DNA from 4 places in the Streptomyces sp. NPDC048057 genome. Region 4 is predicted to be linked to each of the others. Evidence: riboswitches for the same ligand, from Rfam matches in the RefSeq annotation. Region 4 holds a riboswitch; each other region holds the start of a gene.
What was found. A riboswitch is a leader RNA that binds a small molecule or an ion and turns the genes downstream of it on or off. The one in region 4 is predicted to bind cobalamin.
Positions count from the first base shown of each region.

Region 1 (4,425 bases), on a different contig from region 4:
CCAGGAGAAGATCATCGAGGCGGCAGCGGAGGAACTGCTCGCCTGGCCGTGCCGCCCGGGCGTACCACCCCTGCCGAGCAGCGCGGGCTACGACTACCTCGCGCAGGAGCTGGCCGGGCGCGGCTTCATCGTCGTCTCCACGGGCGTGAACGGCATCAACGCGACCAGCTCCGGCCAGGCCGACACCGTCTACGAAGCACGCGCCGAGCTGATCGACCGACACCTCGCGCTCTGGCGCGACCTGGCCGCCGGCAAGGGCCCGCTCAAGGGCGGCCTCAAGGACACCGCGACCGGCGGCCCGAGCCGTGCCGACTTCCGAGGACGGATCGACTTCCGCCGCGTCGGGACGCTCGGCCACTCCATGGGCGGCGGCGGTGTGTTCCAGCACGCGGCCGACCCGCGGCACCGCAAGTGGCCCGCCGGGGTGCAGATCAAGGCCGTCTTCGCGATCGGACCGACCGCGAACTGGGACAACGAGCCCGTGACCAAGGTCCCGTTCGCCGAGCTGTGGGGCTCCTGCGACCGGGTCAACGCCGGACAGTTCTTCGCCTGGAACAAGGACGCCAACACCGTCCCGATCTACCGCTTCACCCCCAGGGGCGGAAACCACAACTACCCCAACACCCAGTGGTCGCCCTCCAGCGGACAGGTCGACGCCGAGGACGACGCCGTACCCGGGAAGAAGCCCGGACACTGCCTCTCGCAGGACGGCGAGCAGCGCGAGGACCGGCAGTTGGACGAGGCGACGCAGCGCCGGATCACCGTGGAGTACGCCACCGCCTTCTTCCGCCGCCACCTCGGGGGCGACACCACGACCGACGCGCTGCTCACCGGCCGCCGGCAACTGCCCGGCCTGAAGGGCGTGGTCGGCGTCGAGACCAGCAAGGGCCGCACACCGTAGCGCCGCGACCCCGGCGGTACGCTGCACCGCATGATCACTTCAAGCGGGGTCAACGACGACGTCGAGGTCGCCATCGCCGCGGTGCTCGCCGGCGCCGACGTGGTGCGCGACCTGTACGGCCAGCAGCTCGACCGCATCGACAAGGGCGCCGGCGACTTCGCCACCACCGCCGACGTCGCCGGTGAGAAGGCGATCCTCGACGTGATCCGCAGCGCCCGGCCCGAGGACGCCCTGCTCGGCGAGGAGGGCGGCCAACAGGGCGCCGCCGACACCGCCCGCCAGTGGCTGGTGGACCCCCTGTGCGGCACCCTGAACTACGCCGTGGGCACCACCGTGGTGGCCGTCAACGTGGCCCTGCGCGGCGGCGCCGCCGCGGTGGCCGACCCCTTCTCCGGCGAGGTCTTCCACACGGACGGAACGACCGCGCGGGTACGGCACGAGGGCGTCACCGCACCCCTGGAGCCGTCGCCCGTCTCGCGCCTGGTCGACGTCAACCTGGACCCGCCGTTCCCGAGCGCCCCCGGCTTCCGGGCGGTGGAGCTGCTGGCGCGCCCCGAGTTCACCGACCACTTCCGCCCCCGCGTCGTCTCCTCGTCGCTCGCCGTGACCTGGGTGGCCGCCGGGCGGCGCGCCGCGTACGTCACCGACGGCGGCGACCTGTCCGACAGCGTCCACTTCGCGGCCGGCATCGCGCTGTGCCGCGCCGCCGGCTGCGTGGTCACCGGCATCGACGGGGCGCCGCTCGGCTCGACGGGCCGCGGGCTCGTCGTCGCCGCGGACGCCGAGACGCACGAGCTGCTGATGGCGGCCATCGGGGCGTGAGCGCCGGGCCCCGCTGTACGGTCGACGGCTACCCGAGCTGGGGTGTCGAGGTACGGACCCGCAGCAGCGGCTCGTACTGGAGCTCGCCCGGGAGGCGCTGGAGGACGCCGGCCGCCGACCCGGGCGGCTCGCGGGCCGAGGCGCGGGCGTCTTCGTGGGCGCCATGTGGGACGCCTCCGGACCGGTGCTGGCCCGGGCCGGCCAGACCGGCGCGCGCTGCGCCATGACCGGCGCCCACCGCGGGACCGTGGCGCACCGCGTCTCGTACGCCCTGGACCTGCGCGGACCGAGCGTCGTCGTGGACATCCTCCGGCGCCCTGAGGGTCCCCAGCACGACGGGACAGGAAGAGGCCGTCCGGTTGGCACACCGCCGTGCCGGCACCGAACGGGACGGCGTGCAGTACGGGGAACCGCACGGAACCGGAACACCGGTCGGGGACCCGGTCGAGGCCGCAGCGTTCGGCGCGGCAGTGGGCGCAGAACGCACCACCGGGCCCCTCCTCGTGGGGTCGGTGAAGTCGAACATCGGTCACGGCCGCCGAAGTCATTCGGCGCGCCGACGGGTTACGCTTCCTGCGCCCTGTGGGGGAAGTCCGGTTGAAATCCGGCGCTGACCCGCAACGGTGGACGCCGTCCCGGCCCGGGACGGCGTGAGCCCGATCACCCACGGCGGCACACGATCCTGTCAACTCGCCGTGGACTGCGAGAGGATGCCCGGCCCGGTGCTCCGTGCCGCTCCTCCGGGGTGCACGGCCCGAGCCGAAAGAGGCTCCGCTCGTGGCCGTACGCACCGAAGGGACTCCGGCACCCCCACCGACGGAACGCGACGGGCCCCCGCACCCCGGAACGGCGCCGGCGACCGAACGACGGGTGCCGGTGCTCCCCTTACTGTTGGTCCTCGCCCTCGCCCTGCCGCTCTCCGTGGTCTGCGCCGTCGCCATCGGGGCGTCCGGCATCGGCTGGGGCCGGGCCCTGTCCCACCTGTGGGCCGGGCTGACCGGCGGCACCGTCCCCGCCGACCGGGTCGCCGAGTACACCATCGTCTGGGAACTGCGCTTTGCGCGCGCCGTGTTGGCCGCCGTGGTCGGCGCCGGCCTGGCCGCGATCGGCGTCGCGGTCCAGGCCATGGTGCGCAACGCGCTCGCCGACCCCTTCGTCCTCGGCATATCCTCCGGCGCCGCCGTCGGCGCCAACGCCGTCATGATCTTCGGCGCCTTCGCCGCACTCGGCGTCTGGGCCCTGTCCACCGCGGCCTTCGTCTCGGCCCTGCTGGCGATGGCCCTGGTGTACGCGATCGCCGGCAGCGCCGGGGGACTCACCCCCGTCCGACTCGTGCTCACCGGCACCGCCCTGTCCTACGGGTTCACGGCGATCACCACCTTCATGGTCTTCGCCGCCGAACACGGCGAAGCCGCCCGCTCGGCCATGATGTGGCTGCTCGGCAGCCTCGGCGGCGCCGACTGGGCCGCCGTCCCCGTCGCCGCCGGCGCCGTCCTCGCCGGACTCGTCCACCTCGGGCTCTCCGCACGGCGGCTGAACGCCCTCGCCATGGGTGACGAGACCTGCGCCGCGCTCGGCGTCGACCCGGACCGGCTGCGCCGGGAGCTCTTCGTCGTCTGCGCCGCGGTGACCGGCGCGGTGGTCGCGGTCAGCGGTGCCATCGGCTTCGTCGGGCTCATGGTCCCCCACGCCGTACGGATGCTCGTCGGCGCCGACCACCGCAAGGTCCTCCTGCTCGCCCCGCTGACGGGCGCCGTCCTGCTGGTCTGGGTGGACGTCCTGTCCCGGGTGGTGCTCGCCCCCGCCGAGCTCCCGGTGGGCGTGCTGACCGCGGTGATCGGCGTCCCGTGCTTCGTCCTGCTGCTGCGCGGTCGCGGCTATGCGTTCGGAGGCCGCGCATGAACGTCGACATCGACGAGGTGACCGTGACCGTCCACGGGGCGCGCTTGGTCCGGGACGTCTCCCTGCACGCCGACAGCGGCCGGCTGGTCGGCCTCGTCGGCCCCAACGGCAGCGGCAAGTCCACCCTGCTGCGGTGCGCCTACCGTGCGCTGCGCCCGTCCGCCGGCGCCGTCCGGCTGGACGGCGCCGACCTGCACGCCCTCAGCCCGCGCGAGGGGGCGCGGCGCGTGGCCGCACTCCCTCAGGAGACCGTCGGCGAGTTCGACTTCACCGCCTGGGAAGTGGTGGCCATGGGGCGACTGCCGCACCAGCGCGCCGCCGCGAGGACCACCGCCGACGACCGGGCGGCCTGCCGTGCCGCGCTGGACGCGGTGGGTGCGGCCCATCTGGTGGACCGCGGCTTCCTGTCCCTGTCCGGGGGAGAGAAGCAGCGGGTCCTCATCGCCCGGGCACTGGCACAGCGGCCCCGGGTGCTCGTCCTCGACGAACCCACCAACCACCTGGACATCGCCCAGCAGTTGGAGGTCCTGCCGCTGGTGCGCAACAGCGGGCTCACCGTGCTCACGGCGCTGCACGACCTCAATCTCGCGGCGGCGCACTGCGACGTCCTGTACGTGATCGACCGCGGCCGGATCGTCGCCGACGGACCGCCGCAGGAGGTGCTGACCGCGGATCTGCTCGCGAAGGTGTTCGGCGTCCGGGCCCACCGGGTCCGGCACCCCGCGTCGGGCGCGTTGCAGCTCCTCTTCGACCGACTGCCGGGCGACGGCCCGACCGCCTGACCCCCGTGCCCCTCCCCA
Region 1 is NZ_JBEZNF010000012.1:54,162-58,586, reverse strand. Features, by position in the region: gene AB0E05_RS15945 (alpha/beta hydrolase) at 1-901, shown strand, start outside; gene AB0E05_RS15940 (inositol monophosphatase family protein) at 932-1,723, shown strand; partial or broken gene AB0E05_RS15935 (beta-ketoacyl synthase N-terminal-like domain-containing protein) at 1,737-1,967, shown strand; partial or broken gene AB0E05_RS15930 (hypothetical protein) at 2,083-2,202, shown strand; cobalamin riboswitch at 2,263-2,410, shown strand; gene AB0E05_RS15925 (iron ABC transporter permease) at 2,501-3,625, shown strand; gene AB0E05_RS15920 (ABC transporter ATP-binding protein) at 3,622-4,407, shown strand.
Region 1: another riboswitch for cobalamin. It lies ahead of AB0E05_RS15925 (iron ABC transporter permease); the one in region 4 lies ahead of AB0E05_RS12460 (ABC transporter substrate-binding protein).

Region 2 (4,425 bases), on a different contig from region 4:
CGGCGAACGAGACGCAAACGGAATCAGGAGAACCGCTTGGAGACACCGTGAGTCCCGCCTCAGTTCACCTTCCGTTCACCCAGGTTACTTACGTTCGGCAAGCCACTGACGTCCAAAGATTGCCTGGGTAAATGGAACACATCACGCTGCTGCTCGCGATTGTGATCGTGACAGCTCTCGTGTTCGATTTCACGAACGGTTTCCACGACACCGCCAACGCGATGGCGACCACCATCTCGACCGGCGCCATGAAGCCCAAGACCGCGGTGGCCATGTCCGCCGTGCTCAACCTCGTCGGCGCGTTCCTGTCGGTGGAGGTCGCCAAGACGATCTCCAGCGGCATAGTCGACGAATCAGGCATCACCCCAGAAGTCATCTTCGCCGCGCTCGTCGGCGCCATCCTCTGGAACCTGCTGACCTGGCTGGTCGGTCTGCCCTCCAGTTCGTCGCACGCCCTGATGGGCGGCCTGGTGGGCGCCACCGTCGCGTCCGTCGGCTTCGACGCGGTCAACAGCGGCACTGTCATCACCAAGGTGCTGATCCCGGCCGTGGCCGCGCCGCTGGTCGCCGGTATCGCCGCGATGCTGGCCACCCGACTGACGTACAAGATCGGCCGCAACACGGACGCCAAGGGCACCGACAAGGGCTACAAGGCGGGTCAGATCGCCTCGGCCGGCCTGGTCTCCCTGGCCCACGGCACCAACGACGCCCAGAAGACGATGGGCATCATCACCCTGGCCCTGGTCGCCAGCGACGTGCTCGACCCCGGCTCGAACCCCCCGCTGTGGGTCATCGTCTCCGCGGGCGTCGCGATCGCCCTCGGCACGTACCTCGGTGGCTGGCGCATCATCCGCACCATGGGCAAGGGCCTGACCGACCTCCAGCCGCAGCAGGGCTTCGCCGCCCAGACCAGCGCGGCGACGGTCATCCTGGCCTCCTCGAACCTCGGTTTCTCCCTCTCCACCACCCACTCCTGCTCCGGCGCCGTCATGGGTGCGGGCCTGGGCCGCAAGGGCGGCGTGGTCCGCTGGTCGACCGCCACCCGGATGTTCGTGGCCTGGGGTCTGACCCTGCCGGCCGCCGCGCTGGTCGCCGCCGCCTCCGAGTTCGTGACCAAGCAGGGTGACTGGGGCGTGGCCGTGGTCGCGGTCTTCCTGGTCGCCTCCAGCGCCGCGATCTGGGTGATCTCCCGCCGCCAGGTCGTCGACCACACCAACGTCAACGACGTCGACGAGCAGGCCGAGGGCGTCGCCGCACAGGGCGCCGACGAGCCCGCCGGCGTCGTCACCACCGCCATCGCGGCCGTCACCCCGCCGCCGGCCGGCGGCACGGGCGCCACGGACGGCGCCGACCTCACGAAGACCATCCCGGCCTCCGCCTCCTCCGCCGCCTCCTCCACGGTCTCGGCGTCGGAGAACGGCCCGGCCAGCCCGGCTGCGGTGTAAGGACAGAGCAACATGAAAATCGACTGGGAAGCCCTCGGTTCCGTCTTCGGCGTGAGCCTCGTCGCCACCGTCGCCCTCGTCGGCCTCTTCTCGCTGGGCGTGGTGATGCTCAGCAAGCAGGAGCAGACCGCGGGCGCCTCGGGCGGTGGCTCCGGAGTGCTGGTGCGCACCGGTGCGTACGCCTGCTTCGCGCTCTGCGCGGTGGCCGTGTCCTACGGCATCTATCTCATCGTCGACTGATCGGCCGATCCGGCCGCATCACCGCGCCACGACGGGCCGGGGCGTACGTCCAGCGAGGACGTACGCCCCGGCCCGTCGTGGCGCACGGCTGTCCACACCTTTCCTTTGCCCTTCTTCGCCGCAGGTCAAGGGCGTGCCGCCGGTCAAGGGCGAGTTGACGGCCCTTCTCGCCCCGTGGTGGACTGCCGGGGCCATTACGGCGGCAGCAGAGGAAGTCCGGTGCGAATCCGGCGCGGTCCCGCCACTGTCACCGGGGAGCCCTCCCCGGGAGCCAGGAACTCTCGCCGCCGATCACGTCGAACCAGGGCGCGGACACCCTGAGTGAGGACATGCGACATGCGCGGCCACGGCTTCGTACCTGCTCTGCACGCACCGGGAAGAACACCGGGGCGCACCCGCCCCGCGGGGCACCCGGCGCGTCCCTGCGGCCCCATGACCGGCTGAGCCGTGCGGGCCGACCGGGTCTTCGCGTACGGCGCCGCCATCGGCATCCTCGGTGACCTGCTCTTCGGTGATCCGCGCCGGGGACACCCCGTCGCCGCCTTCGGCCGGGCCGCGGGCGCCGTGGAGCGCACCCTGTGGCGCGACCACCGCGGGTGGGGCGCGCTGCACACCGCCGTGTGCGCCGGGGGCGCCGTCGCCGTCGTGGCGCTCGCCGCACGCGGGGCGCGCCGACACCCCGCCGCGTCCGTCGCCCTGACCGCCGCCGCCACCTGGGCCGTCGTCGGGGGCACGTCGCTGGGGCGCGAGGCGCGCACCGTCGGGGACGCGTTGGCGGCCGGCGATCTCGCCGCCGCCCGGGCGCGGCTGCCGCACCTGTGCGGCCGGGACCCGCACTCCCTGTCCGAGCAGCAGATCGCCCGCGCCGTGGTGGAGTCGGTCGCCGAGAACACCTCCGACGCCGTGGTGGGCGCCCTGGTGTGGGGCGCACTCGCCGGGGTGCCCGGGCTGGTGGGCTTCCGCGCGGTGAACACCCTCGACGCGATGGTGGGGCACCGCTCCCCGCGGCACCGCCGCTTCGGCTGGGCCTCGGCGCGGCTGGACGACGTCGTCGGCTGGCCGGGGGCGCGGCTGACGGCCGTGCTCGCCGTGGTCGCCGGGGACGACCCGCGCGCGGCGGCACGGGCCTGGCGGGCCGATGCGCACCGCCATCCGAGCCCGAACGCGGGCCCCGTGGAGGCGTCGTTCGCGGGCGCGCTCGGGGTCCGGCTCGGCGGCACGCTGTCGTACGGCGGCCGGACGGAGCACCGGGCGCCTCTGAACGGCGCCGCCCGCCCGGTGGAGGTCGAGGACGTGGCGCGCGCGGTGCGGCTGTCGCGGCGCGTCGGACTGTTGGCGCTGGGGACGAGCGTGGCCGCACGGCTGCTGGTCGGGCTGGCCCGTACGCACGTGACGGCACGGATTCGGAAGGGGCGGGGCACATGACCGGTCAGCGACGCGGTGGCGGACTGCTCGTCGCCGGTACGACGTCCGACGCGGGCAAGAGCGTGGTCACCGCGGGGATCTGCCGCTGGCTGGCGCGCCAGGGCGTGAAGGTGGCCCCGTTCAAGGGCCAGAACATGTCCCTCAATTCGTACGTGACGCGCGACGGCGCCGAGATCGGACGGGCCCAGGCCATGCAGGCGCAGGCCGCCCGGGTGGAGCCGAGCGCGCTGATGAACCCGGTGCTGCTCAAGCCGGGCAGCGACCGCACCAGCCAGGTGGTGCTGCTGGGCCGTCCCGTGGGCGAGATGAGCGCCCGCGGCTTCTTCGGCTCCGGCACCCCGGCCGGGGGCGGCGGCCGGGAGGCGCTGCTGTCGACGGTCGTGGAGTGCCTGGAGGAGTTGCGCAGCACGTACGACGCCGTCATCTGCGAGGGCGCGGGCAGCCCGGCGGAGATCAACCTGCGGCGCACGGACATCGTGAACATGGGCGTCGCGCGCGCCGCGGACCTTCCGGTGCTCGTCGTCGGGGACATCGACCGCGGCGGCGTGTTCGCGTCCTTCTTCGGCACCACGGCCCTGCTCGCCCCGGCGGACCAGCGCCTGGTCGCCGGGTACCTGGTCAACAAGTTCCGCGGCGACGTGAGCCTGCTGCGACCCGGCCTCGACATGCTCGAAGGGATCACCGGGCGCCGCTCGTACGGCGTCCTGCCGTACGCGCACGGGCTCGGCATCGACGAGGAGGACGGCCTGCGGGTCTCGCTGCGCGGCGCGGTGCGCGAGTCGGTGGTGGCTCCCCCGGTCGGCGACGAGGTGCTGCGGGTGGCGGTGTGCGCCGTGCCCCTGATGTCCAACTTCACGGACGTCGACGCGCTGGCGGCCGAACCGGGCGTGGTGGTGCGGTTCGTGGACCGGCCGGAGGAGTTCGTGGACGCGGACCTCGTCGTCGTCCCCGGCACCCGCGGCACGGTCCGGGCGCTGGCGTGGCTGCGCGAACGCGGCCTGGCCGACGCGCTGCTGCGGCGGGCCGCCGAGGGGCGCCCGGTGCTCGGGATCTGCGGCGGCTTCCAACTGCTGGGCGAACACATCGAGGACGACGTGGAGTCACGGGCGGGCGAGGTGCCCGGGCTCGGCCTGCTGCCCGTACGGGTCCGGTTCGCCGCGGACAAGACCCTGGCGCGACCGACCGGTTCGGCGCTCGGTGAGCCCGTGGAGGGGTACGAGATCCACCACGGCGTCGCCGAGGTGCTGGGCGGCGAGGCGTTCCTGGACGGCTGCCGGGTGGGGTCGGTGTGGGGGACGCACTGGCACGGCTCGCT
Region 2 is NZ_JBEZNF010000005.1:254,738-259,162, reverse strand. Features, by position in the region: gene AB0E05_RS07910 (inorganic phosphate transporter) at 132-1,445, shown strand; gene AB0E05_RS07905 (hypothetical protein) at 1,458-1,685, shown strand; cobalamin riboswitch at 1,855-1,986, shown strand; gene AB0E05_RS07900 (cobalamin biosynthesis protein) at 2,133-3,110, shown strand; gene AB0E05_RS07895 (cobyric acid synthase) at 3,107-4,425, shown strand, end outside.
Region 2: another riboswitch for cobalamin. It lies ahead of AB0E05_RS07900 (cobalamin biosynthesis protein); the one in region 4 lies ahead of AB0E05_RS12460 (ABC transporter substrate-binding protein).

Region 3 (4,425 bases), on a different contig from region 4:
GTGCCCGGAGTGCGCGGGCGCCCGCCTCAACCGCGCAGCGCTGGACTGTCGCATCGGCGGGTTGAACATCGCCGAGTGCGCCGCCCTCCAGATCAACGACCTGGCCGCCTTCGTCCACAAGCTGGACGCGCCCTCCGTGGCGCCGCTCCTGAGCAACCTGGGCCAACTGCTGGACTCCCTGGTGGAGATCGGCCTCGGCTACCTCAGCCTGGACCGCACCTCCTCCACCCTCTCCGGCGGCGAGTCCCAGCGGGTCAAGATGGTCCGGCACCTCGGCTCCCCGCTCGCGGACGTCACCTACGTCTTCGACGAGCCGACCACCGGACTGCACCCGCACGACATCCAGCGGATGAACGGGCTGCTGCTGCGGCTGCGCGACAAGGGCAACACGGTCCTGGTGGTCGAGCACAAGCCCGAGGTCATCTCGATCGCCGACCACGTCGTCGACCTCGGGCCCGGCGCCGGCACCGAGGGCGGCGTGATCGGCTACGCGGGGGACGTCACCGGACTGCGCTCCTCCCCCACCCTCACCGGCCGCCACCTCGGCCACCGGGCCGCGCTGCGGGACGCGGTGCGCCGCCCCACCGGGCACGTCCCGATCGAGAACGCCACGCTGCACAACCTGAAGAACGTCTCGGTGGACGTGCCCCTCGGGGTGCTGACCGTGGTCACCGGCGTCGCCGGCTCCGGGAAGAGCTCCCTCGTCCACGGGTACCTCTCCGGCCGCGAGGGGGTGGTGGTGGCCGACCAGTCCCCCATCCGCGGTTCGCGCCGCTCCAACCCGGCGACGTACACCGGCCTGCTCAACTCCGTCCGCACCGCCTTCGCCAAGGCCAACGGCGTCAAGGCGGCCCTGTTCAGCGCCAACTCCGAAGGCGCCTGCCCCGCCTGCAACGGCGCCGGGCTCATCTACACCGACCTGGCGATGATGGCCGGCGTCACCACCGTCTGCGAGAAGTGCGAGGGCAAGCGCTACACCCCCGAGGTCCTCACCTACAAGCTGCGCGGCAAGAACATCAGCGAGGTCCTGGACATGCCGGTGAAGGAGGCGTACGACTTCTTCCCCTCGGGCCAGGCGCACGCCGTCCTCGGCCGGCTCGCCGACGTGGGCCTCGGCTACCTGCGGCTCGGCCAGCCCCTGAACACCCTCTCCGGCGGCGAGCGCCAGCGGCTGAAGCTCGCCATCCACATGGCGGAGAAGGCGTCGACGTACGTCCTCGACGAACCGACCACCGGTCTGCACCTCGCCGACGTCGACAAGCTGCTGGCCCTGCTCGACCGGCTGGTGGACGGCGGCAACTCGGTCATCGTGATCGAACACCACCTCGCGGTGATGGCCCACGCCGACTGGATCGTCGACATCGGACCGGGCGGCGGCCACGACGGCGGGGAGGTCGTCTTCACCGGCACCCCGCGGCAACTCGTCAGCGAGGGCGACACCCTGACCGCGCACCATCTGCGGACGTACGTCAACGGCGGCTGACCTCCACCGGACGGTGGTCGGAAGGGGGCGGGGCCGCGACGGCGCCCCGCCCCCGGCGCGCGGGCGACCCGGTCGGCGTGGTCCACCTCACCATCCGGATGCCGGACGCGCCCTGCCGCCGCTGGCCGACCGCCCGCTAGGGTGACCGGTGCAGCTGGTTCGCCCCGTCCGCCAGACGGAACGCGTCGTAAGAGGGAACCCGGTGGGAATCCGGGACTGCCCCGCAGCGGTGAGCGGGAACGACCGCCGTCATACGCACTGGGTCCGCGAAGGACCTGGGAAGCGACGGCCAGTAGGTGCCCGCCGGGAGACCGGCAGGCGTGCCCGCGAGTCCGAAGACCTGCCCGTTGCCCGCACGCGGACGATCCGCGCGCGGTCTTCCCGGTGACCTCGTGGGCGGGTCGGCGTGTACGGCGAAGGACGACCGCGCCCCGGCGCGCGCCCTTCGCACCGTCACCCCTTCGCGCCCCCGTCCCGTCACCGGGACCTCAGGGATTCATCTCGCGAAGGAGATCTCCGTGACCACCGAGTCCGCAGCCGCGGCAGCACGGGCCACCGTGTACGGCTACCCCCGTCAGGGTCGGGGCCGGCAGTTGAAGAAGGCGATCGAGGGCTACTGGAAGGGCCGCGTCACCGCCGGAGCCCTGCACGCCACCGCGGCCGAGCTGCGCCGCGACACATGGCGGGAGCTGGCGGCGGCCGGCGTCGACGAGGTCCCGACCGGTGACTTCTCGTACTACGACCACGTCCTGGACACCACCGTCATGGTGGGCGCCGTACCCGAGCGCCATCGGACGGCCGTCGCCGCGGACGCCCTCGACGGGTACTTCGCGATGGCCCGCGGCACCCAGGCCGTCGCCCCGCTGGAGATGACCAAGTGGTTCGACACGAATTACCACTACCTGGTGCCGGAGCTGGGGCCGGACACGGTGTTCACCGCCGACTCGGGCAAGCAGGTCGCCGAGCTGACGGAGGCACTGGCGCTGGGGCTGACCCCGCGGCCCGTGCTCGTCGGGCCCGTCACCTACCTGCTGCTCGCCAAGCCCGCTCCGGGAGTGGCCGCGGACTTCGATCCGCTGACCCTGCTGGACCGGCTCCTGCCGGTGTACGCGGAGGTCCTCGCCGATCTGCGTGCGGCCGGCGCCGCCTGGGTCCAGCTCGACGAGCCCGCGCTCGTCCAGGACCGCACCCCGGCCGAGCTTAATGCCGCGCGCCGCGCCTACCGGCTCCTCGGCACCCTGACGGACCGTCCGAAGCTGCTGGTGGCCTCCTACTTCGGCCGGCTCGGAGCGGCGCTGCCCGTCCTCGCCGCGGCGCCGGTCGACGGGCTCGCCCTGGACTTCACCGAGTCCGCCGCCGCCAACCTCGACGCGCTGGCCGCCGTCGGGGGCCTGACGGGCAAGCGCCTGGTCGCCGGCGTCGTCAACGGGCGCAACGTCTGGGCGAACGACCTGGAGAAGTCCCTCGCCGCCCTCGGCACCCTCCTCGGTCTCGCCGACCGCGTCGACGTGGCCGCCTCCTGCTCCCTGCTGCACGTCCCCCTGGACGCTGCCCTGGAGCGGGACGTCGATCCGCAGATCCTGCGCTGGCTCTCCTTCGCCCGGCAGAAGGTCGCCGAGGTCGTCGCCCTCGCCGAGGGCCTGGCCCGCGGCACCGACGCCATCACCGCGGAACTCACCGCCAACCGGGCCGCCCTCGCCTCCCGTGCCGCCTCCCCCGTCACCCGGGACCCGGCCGTACGCGCCCGCGCCCGCGCGGTGACAGACGCCGACGCCCGCCGCTCCCAGCCGTACGCGCAGCGCACCGCGGCCCAGCGCGAACGCCTCGGGCTGCCGCTGCTGCCGACCACCACCATCGGCTCGTTCCCGCAGACCGACGAGTTGCGGGTGGCCCGCGCGGACCTGCGGGCCGGCCGGATCGACACCGCCGGCTACGAGCAGCGCATCCGGGCCGAGATCGCCGAGGTGCTGGCCTTCCAGGAGAAGACCGGACTCGACGTCCTGGTGCACGGCGAACCCGAACGCAACGACATGGTCCAGTACTTCGCCGAGCAGCTCACCGGCTACCTCGCCACCCGGCACGGCTGGGTCCAGTCGTACGGCACCCGCTACGTCCGCCCGCCGATCCTCGCCGGCGACGTCTCCCGCCCCGAGCCGATGACCGTGCGCTGGACCACCTACGCCCAGTCGCTCACCGACCGCCCCGTCAAAGGCATGCTCACCGGCCCGGTCACCATGCTCGCCTGGTCGTTCGTCCGCGACGACCAGCCCCTCGGCGACACCGCCCGGCAGGTCGCCCTCGCCCTGCGCGACGAGGTCGGGGACCTGGAGGCGGCGGGGACGTCGGTGATCCAGGTCGACGAGCCAGCGCTGCGCGAGACCCTGCCGCTGCGCGCCGACGACCGGCCCGACTACCTCGCCTGGGCCACCGAAGCGTTCCGGCTCACCACCGGCGGCGTCGCCGCCGGCACCCAGATCCACACCCACATGTGCTACGCCGAGTTCGGCGACGTCGTCCAGGCCATCGACGACCTCGACGCCGACGTCATCAGCCTGGAAGCCGCCCGCTCCCACATGCAGGTGGCCCGCGAACTCGCCTCCCACGGCTATCCGCGGGAGGCCGGCCCCGGCGTCTGGGACATCCACTCGCCCCGGGTGCCGAGCGTCGAGGAGGCCGCGGCGCTGCTGCGCACCGGGCTGGAGGCCATCCCCGCCGGACGGCTGTGGGTCAACCCCGACTGCGGTCTGAAGACCCGGGGTTGGGCCGAGACCCGGGCCTGCCTGGAACACCTCGTCGCCGCGGCGCGCACCGTCCGCGCGGAGCTGGGCTAGGACGCTTCGAGCGTGGCGGGCGTCGGCCCGTCGGGGCGCACGGTGATGCCGTACGCGGCCCCCTTCGGGACGGCGTCGAAGCGCGGGACGTACAGGGGCAGTAGCTGTTCC
Region 3 is NZ_JBEZNF010000034.1:41,498-45,922, reverse strand. Features, by position in the region: gene AB0E05_RS31410 (excinuclease ABC subunit UvrA) at 1-1,483, shown strand, start outside; cobalamin riboswitch at 1,672-1,825, shown strand; gene metE (5-methyltetrahydropteroyltriglutamate--homocysteine S-methyltransferase) at 2,002-4,314, shown strand; gene AB0E05_RS31400 (cytochrome P450) at 4,311-4,425, opposite strand, start outside.
Region 3: another riboswitch for cobalamin. It lies ahead of metE (5-methyltetrahydropteroyltriglutamate--homocysteine S-methyltransferase); the one in region 4 lies ahead of AB0E05_RS12460 (ABC transporter substrate-binding protein).

Region 4 (4,425 bases):
TGAACGACCTGCGGCTGACCATCGGCACCCGGCTGGAGATCGCCGAAGACGACGAAGGGGGAGCAGGGGGCGACCCGACCGGCGGGTTGTACCAGCTGCCGGACTCCGATCCGCGCAAGCCGATGGTCATGGCGTACCTCTGGCTCGGGGTGCTCCAGGAGACCCTGGTCGAGACCCTGATGGGCTGACTTCCCGCGGCCCGCGAAGGGCCCCGGGGGTGGCCCCGGGTGCGTCCCGTGCCCGGTCCGCGCGACGACCGTCCGTCCGTTCGGTCGTTCGCTCAACGGACGCTCAATTCCGAATAACGGTTCCGTCACCGCCCCGGGGTGCTTTGCCGCCCCGGGGCGCGTTTTGTCCGGTTCTCGCTGTGCGGTGCGCCACAATCGGCCCGTTCGATCCTCGTCAACACCGTGATAGATCTTCACGACCGCCAGGGGCGCCACCCATGCCCCCGGTGGCGCTTGGACCGGCGGATCGCCGGTGGCACTCCATCCACATCCGGGGGGATCAGGAACTGGTCCGCAGCCGCACGCCGGGGGGCGGGCGACGCGGATCGGCATGGAGAAAGGGCGCACCACATGACGTCGGTGCAGATCGACGACAAGCACGACGGGCAGAGCGGACCGCCGCAGGGAACCGCCGCCGAGGACCAGGGTTACCACCGCGGACTCGGGGCCCGACAGATCCAGATGATCGCCATCGGCGGTGCCATCGGCACCGGCCTCTTCCTCGGCGCCGGCAAGGGCATCTCCAAGGCCGGGCCCAGCCTCATCCTCGCCTACGCCATCGCGGGCGTGGTCATCTTCTTCATCATGCGGGCGCTCGGCGAACTGCTGATGTACCGCCCGGTCTCGGGGTCCTTCTCCGAGTACGCGCGCGAGTTCGTCGGCCCCTTCGCGGGCTTCGCCACCGGCTGGACGTACTGGCTGTTCTGGGTCGTGACCGGAATGACCGAGGTCACCGCCGCCGCCGAGTACATGACGTACTGGTTCGACATCCCGCAGTGGATCTCGGCCCTCGCCTTCACGATCGTGCTCTACCTGGCGAACCTGATCTCCGTGAAGCTCTTCGGGGAAATAGAGTTCTGGTTCTCCATGATCAAGGTCACCGCCATCGTCGGCATGATCCTGATCTGCGCCGGCATCCTCACCCTCGGCTTCTCCGACGCCGGCGACACCGCCTCCGTCACCCTGCTGTGGGAGGACGGCGGCTTCTTCCCCAAGGGCATCGGCGGCACCCTGATGACCCTCCAGATCGTGATGTTCGCCTTCCTCGCGGTCGAGCTGGTCGGCGTCACCGCCGGCGAGTCCAAGGACCCGGAGAAGAACCTGCCCAAGGCGATCAACACCGTGCCGTGGCGCATCGCCGTCTTCTACGTCGGTGCGCTGATCATGATCCTGTCGGTGGTCTCCTGGACCACCTTCGAGCCCGGGGTCTCGCCGTTCGTCGCCGCCTTCGACCAGATGGGCCTCCAGGTCGGCGCCGGCATCGTGAACTTCGTGGTGCTCACCGCGGCGCTGTCGTCCTGCAACTCCGGGATGTACTCCACCGGCCGGATGCTGCGCGACCTGGCGCTCAACAGCCAGGGCCCGAAGGCCTTCACCAAGCTCACCAGCCGCGGCACCCCGCTGATCGGGACGACCTTCTCCGCCGGTCTGATGCTGATCGGCGTGTGGATCAACTACCAGTGGCCCGGCGACGCCTTCCACAAGATCGTCTCCTTCGCGACCATCTCCGGCATGTGGGCCTGGGTGATGATCCTGGTCAGCCACATCGTCTACCGGTCCAAGGTGGCCAGGGGCGAGGCGCCGGCCTCCCCCTTCAAGGCCCCCGGAGCGCCCTGGACGAGCTGGTTCGCCCTCGCCTTCATCGGCATGGTGATCGTGCTGATGGGCATCGACGAGGACGCCCGGATCTCCCTGTACGCGGCGCCGGTGTGGGCGCTGGTGCTGGGGGTGTCGTATCTGGTGCTGCGGGCGAAGAACCCGCAGGGCGCGGCCTTCGTCAGGCGCGAGCGGGCCAAGCAGGACGGCTGACCGTCCACGATGTGGACAGGGGCCGGTCCGCACCCGACGGGGTGCGGACCGGCCCTTCCGTCATGCGGACGGACGCATATCCTGATCGACATGCTGACCCTCACCCAGGACCTGTACGACCGGATCGTCGCGCACGCCCGTGCCGACCACCCCGACGAGGCGTGCGGCGTGGTCGCGGGCCCCGAGGGCAGCGGGCGGCCCGAGCGCTTCATCCCCATGTTGAACGCGGCCCGTTCGCCCACCTTCTACGAGTTCGACTCGGCCGACCTGCTGAAGCTCTACCGCGAGATGGACGACCGGGACGAGGAGCCGGTGATCGTCTATCACTCGCACACCGCGACCGAGGCGTACCCCTCCCGCACCGACGTCAGCTACGCCAGCGAGCCGGGCGCGCACTACGTCCTCGTCTCCACCGCGGACACCGACGACGCGGGGCCGTTCCAGTTCCGCTCGTTCCGGATCGTGGACGGGGAGATCACCGAGGAGGAGATCCAGGTCGTACCCGCATACTGATCCGGAACTCCTGGACGCCGAGGCGCCTCTCGACGTATCTCTAGGACTCGACAACAGAACACGGGCGGTGGGCCCCAGGAAGCCGGTGCGAGTCCGGCGCGGTCCCGCCACTGTGAGCGAAACGGTTCACCACGCCTTGCGCGCGGTGCGCCGCCGTCAGTCAGGAACTGACCCGCCGCCCTTCTCCCACACCCAGGGGACGTGGAAATCCCCGGAGGAGGACCACGCATGTCCCGGCAGCCCCGGTCGACCCGCCGTCGCGCGTTCGTCGCCGCCACCGCCCTGCTCCCGCTCGCCCTCACGGCCACGGCCTGCTCGACCCACCCGAGCCCCGACCCCAAGGCCGGGCGCGCGCCCGTCGCCGGATTCCCGTACACCGTCGACAACTGCGGCGTGAAGACGACCTACCAGGCGCCCCCGAAGCGGGCCGTCACCATGAACCAGCACGTCACCGAGATCATGCTGGAGCTGGGCCTGGAGAAGTCCCTCGTCGGCACCGCCTTCCTCGACGACCAGGTCCTGCCGCGCTACCGCGAGGCGTACGAGTCGATCCCGGTGGCCGCCAAGGAGTACCCGTCCAAGGAGAAGCTGCTCTCCCTCAACCCGGACTTCGTGTACGGCGGTTACGGCAGCGCCTTCGACGCCAAGGACGGCCGCACCCGCGAGGACCTGAAGAAGGCGGGCATCGAGACCCGGCTGAACCTGGAGTACTGCACCAGGCAGCGCACCAGCATGGACGACGTGTACCGCGAGGTCGACGAGGTCGCCCGCACCTTCGGCGTCGGCGACCGCGCACAGAAGTGGATAGCCGGAGCCCGCGCCACGGTCGCCAGGACCGAGGCCGACCGCGCGAAGGCCAAGACCGCCCCCGTGCCCGTCTTCGTCTACGACAGCGGCGACAAGACCGCCTTCACCGTCGGCGGCAAGGGCATCGGCAACGAGCTGATCACCCGCGCCGGCGGGCACAACGTCTTCTCCGACATCGACAAGAGCTTCGGCGACGCCAGCTGGGAGCAGGTCGTGGCCCGCAAGCCGGAGGTCATCGTGATCTACGACTACGGCGCCACGACGGTCGAGCAGAAGAAGCAGCGCCTGCTGAAGGACCCGGCGCTGAAGGACGTACCGGCGGTGAAGAACAAGAAGTTCGCCGTCCTGCCGCTGTCCGACGCGGTCGTCGGCGTGCGCGCACCGGACGCGATCGCCAAGCTGGCCCCGCAGCTCGCCCGGTGACGGGTCCGAAGGCCGTGCAGGACGCGACCGCGGGCCCCCTTCAGGGCTCGCCCGCCGCCGCCACCCCGACCGCGGCCGTCGGGACGAAGCCGGCCACCACCTCCCGGCTCCGCTTCGGCGCCGTGACGGCCGGCCTGCTGCTGGCGCTGGCCGCCGCCGTGGTCGCGGCCCTGGCGCTCGGCTCCGTACGCATCCCGCCCGGGGAGGTCGTCGCCGCGCTGCTGCCCGGCGCGGAGCCCAGCCCCCTGCGGACCGTCGTCATCGACGTGCGACTGCCACGCGTCGTGCTCGGCGCCCTCGTCGGCGCCGGGCTCGGCGTCGTCGGCGTGGTCCTCCAGGCCCTCGTGCGCAACCGGCTCGCCGACCCCTTCCTGCTCGGGATCTCCTCCGGCGCGTCCACCGGCGCCGTCGTCGTGCTCACCCTCGGCATCGGCGTCACCACGACCCTCGCCCTGCCCGCCGGCGCCTTCGTCGGGGCGCTGGCCGCCATGGTCCTGGTGTACGCGCTGGCGCGCCGCGGCGGCTCGATGACCGGCACCCGACTCGTCCTCGCCGGCGTCACCATCAGCTACGTCTTCAGCGCCCTCACCACCCTCGTGCTCGTCTCCTCCTCCCGGCCCGAGCACTTCCGCGAAGCCCTGTACTG
Region 4 is NZ_JBEZNF010000009.1:75,980-80,404, forward strand. Features, by position in the region: gene AB0E05_RS12445 (DUF2017 domain-containing protein) at 1-188, shown strand, start outside; gene AB0E05_RS12450 (amino acid permease) at 579-2,036, shown strand; gene AB0E05_RS12455 (M67 family metallopeptidase) at 2,127-2,549, shown strand; cobalamin riboswitch at 2,595-2,740, shown strand; gene AB0E05_RS12460 (ABC transporter substrate-binding protein) at 2,778-3,779, shown strand; gene AB0E05_RS12465 (iron ABC transporter permease) at 3,902-4,425, shown strand, end outside.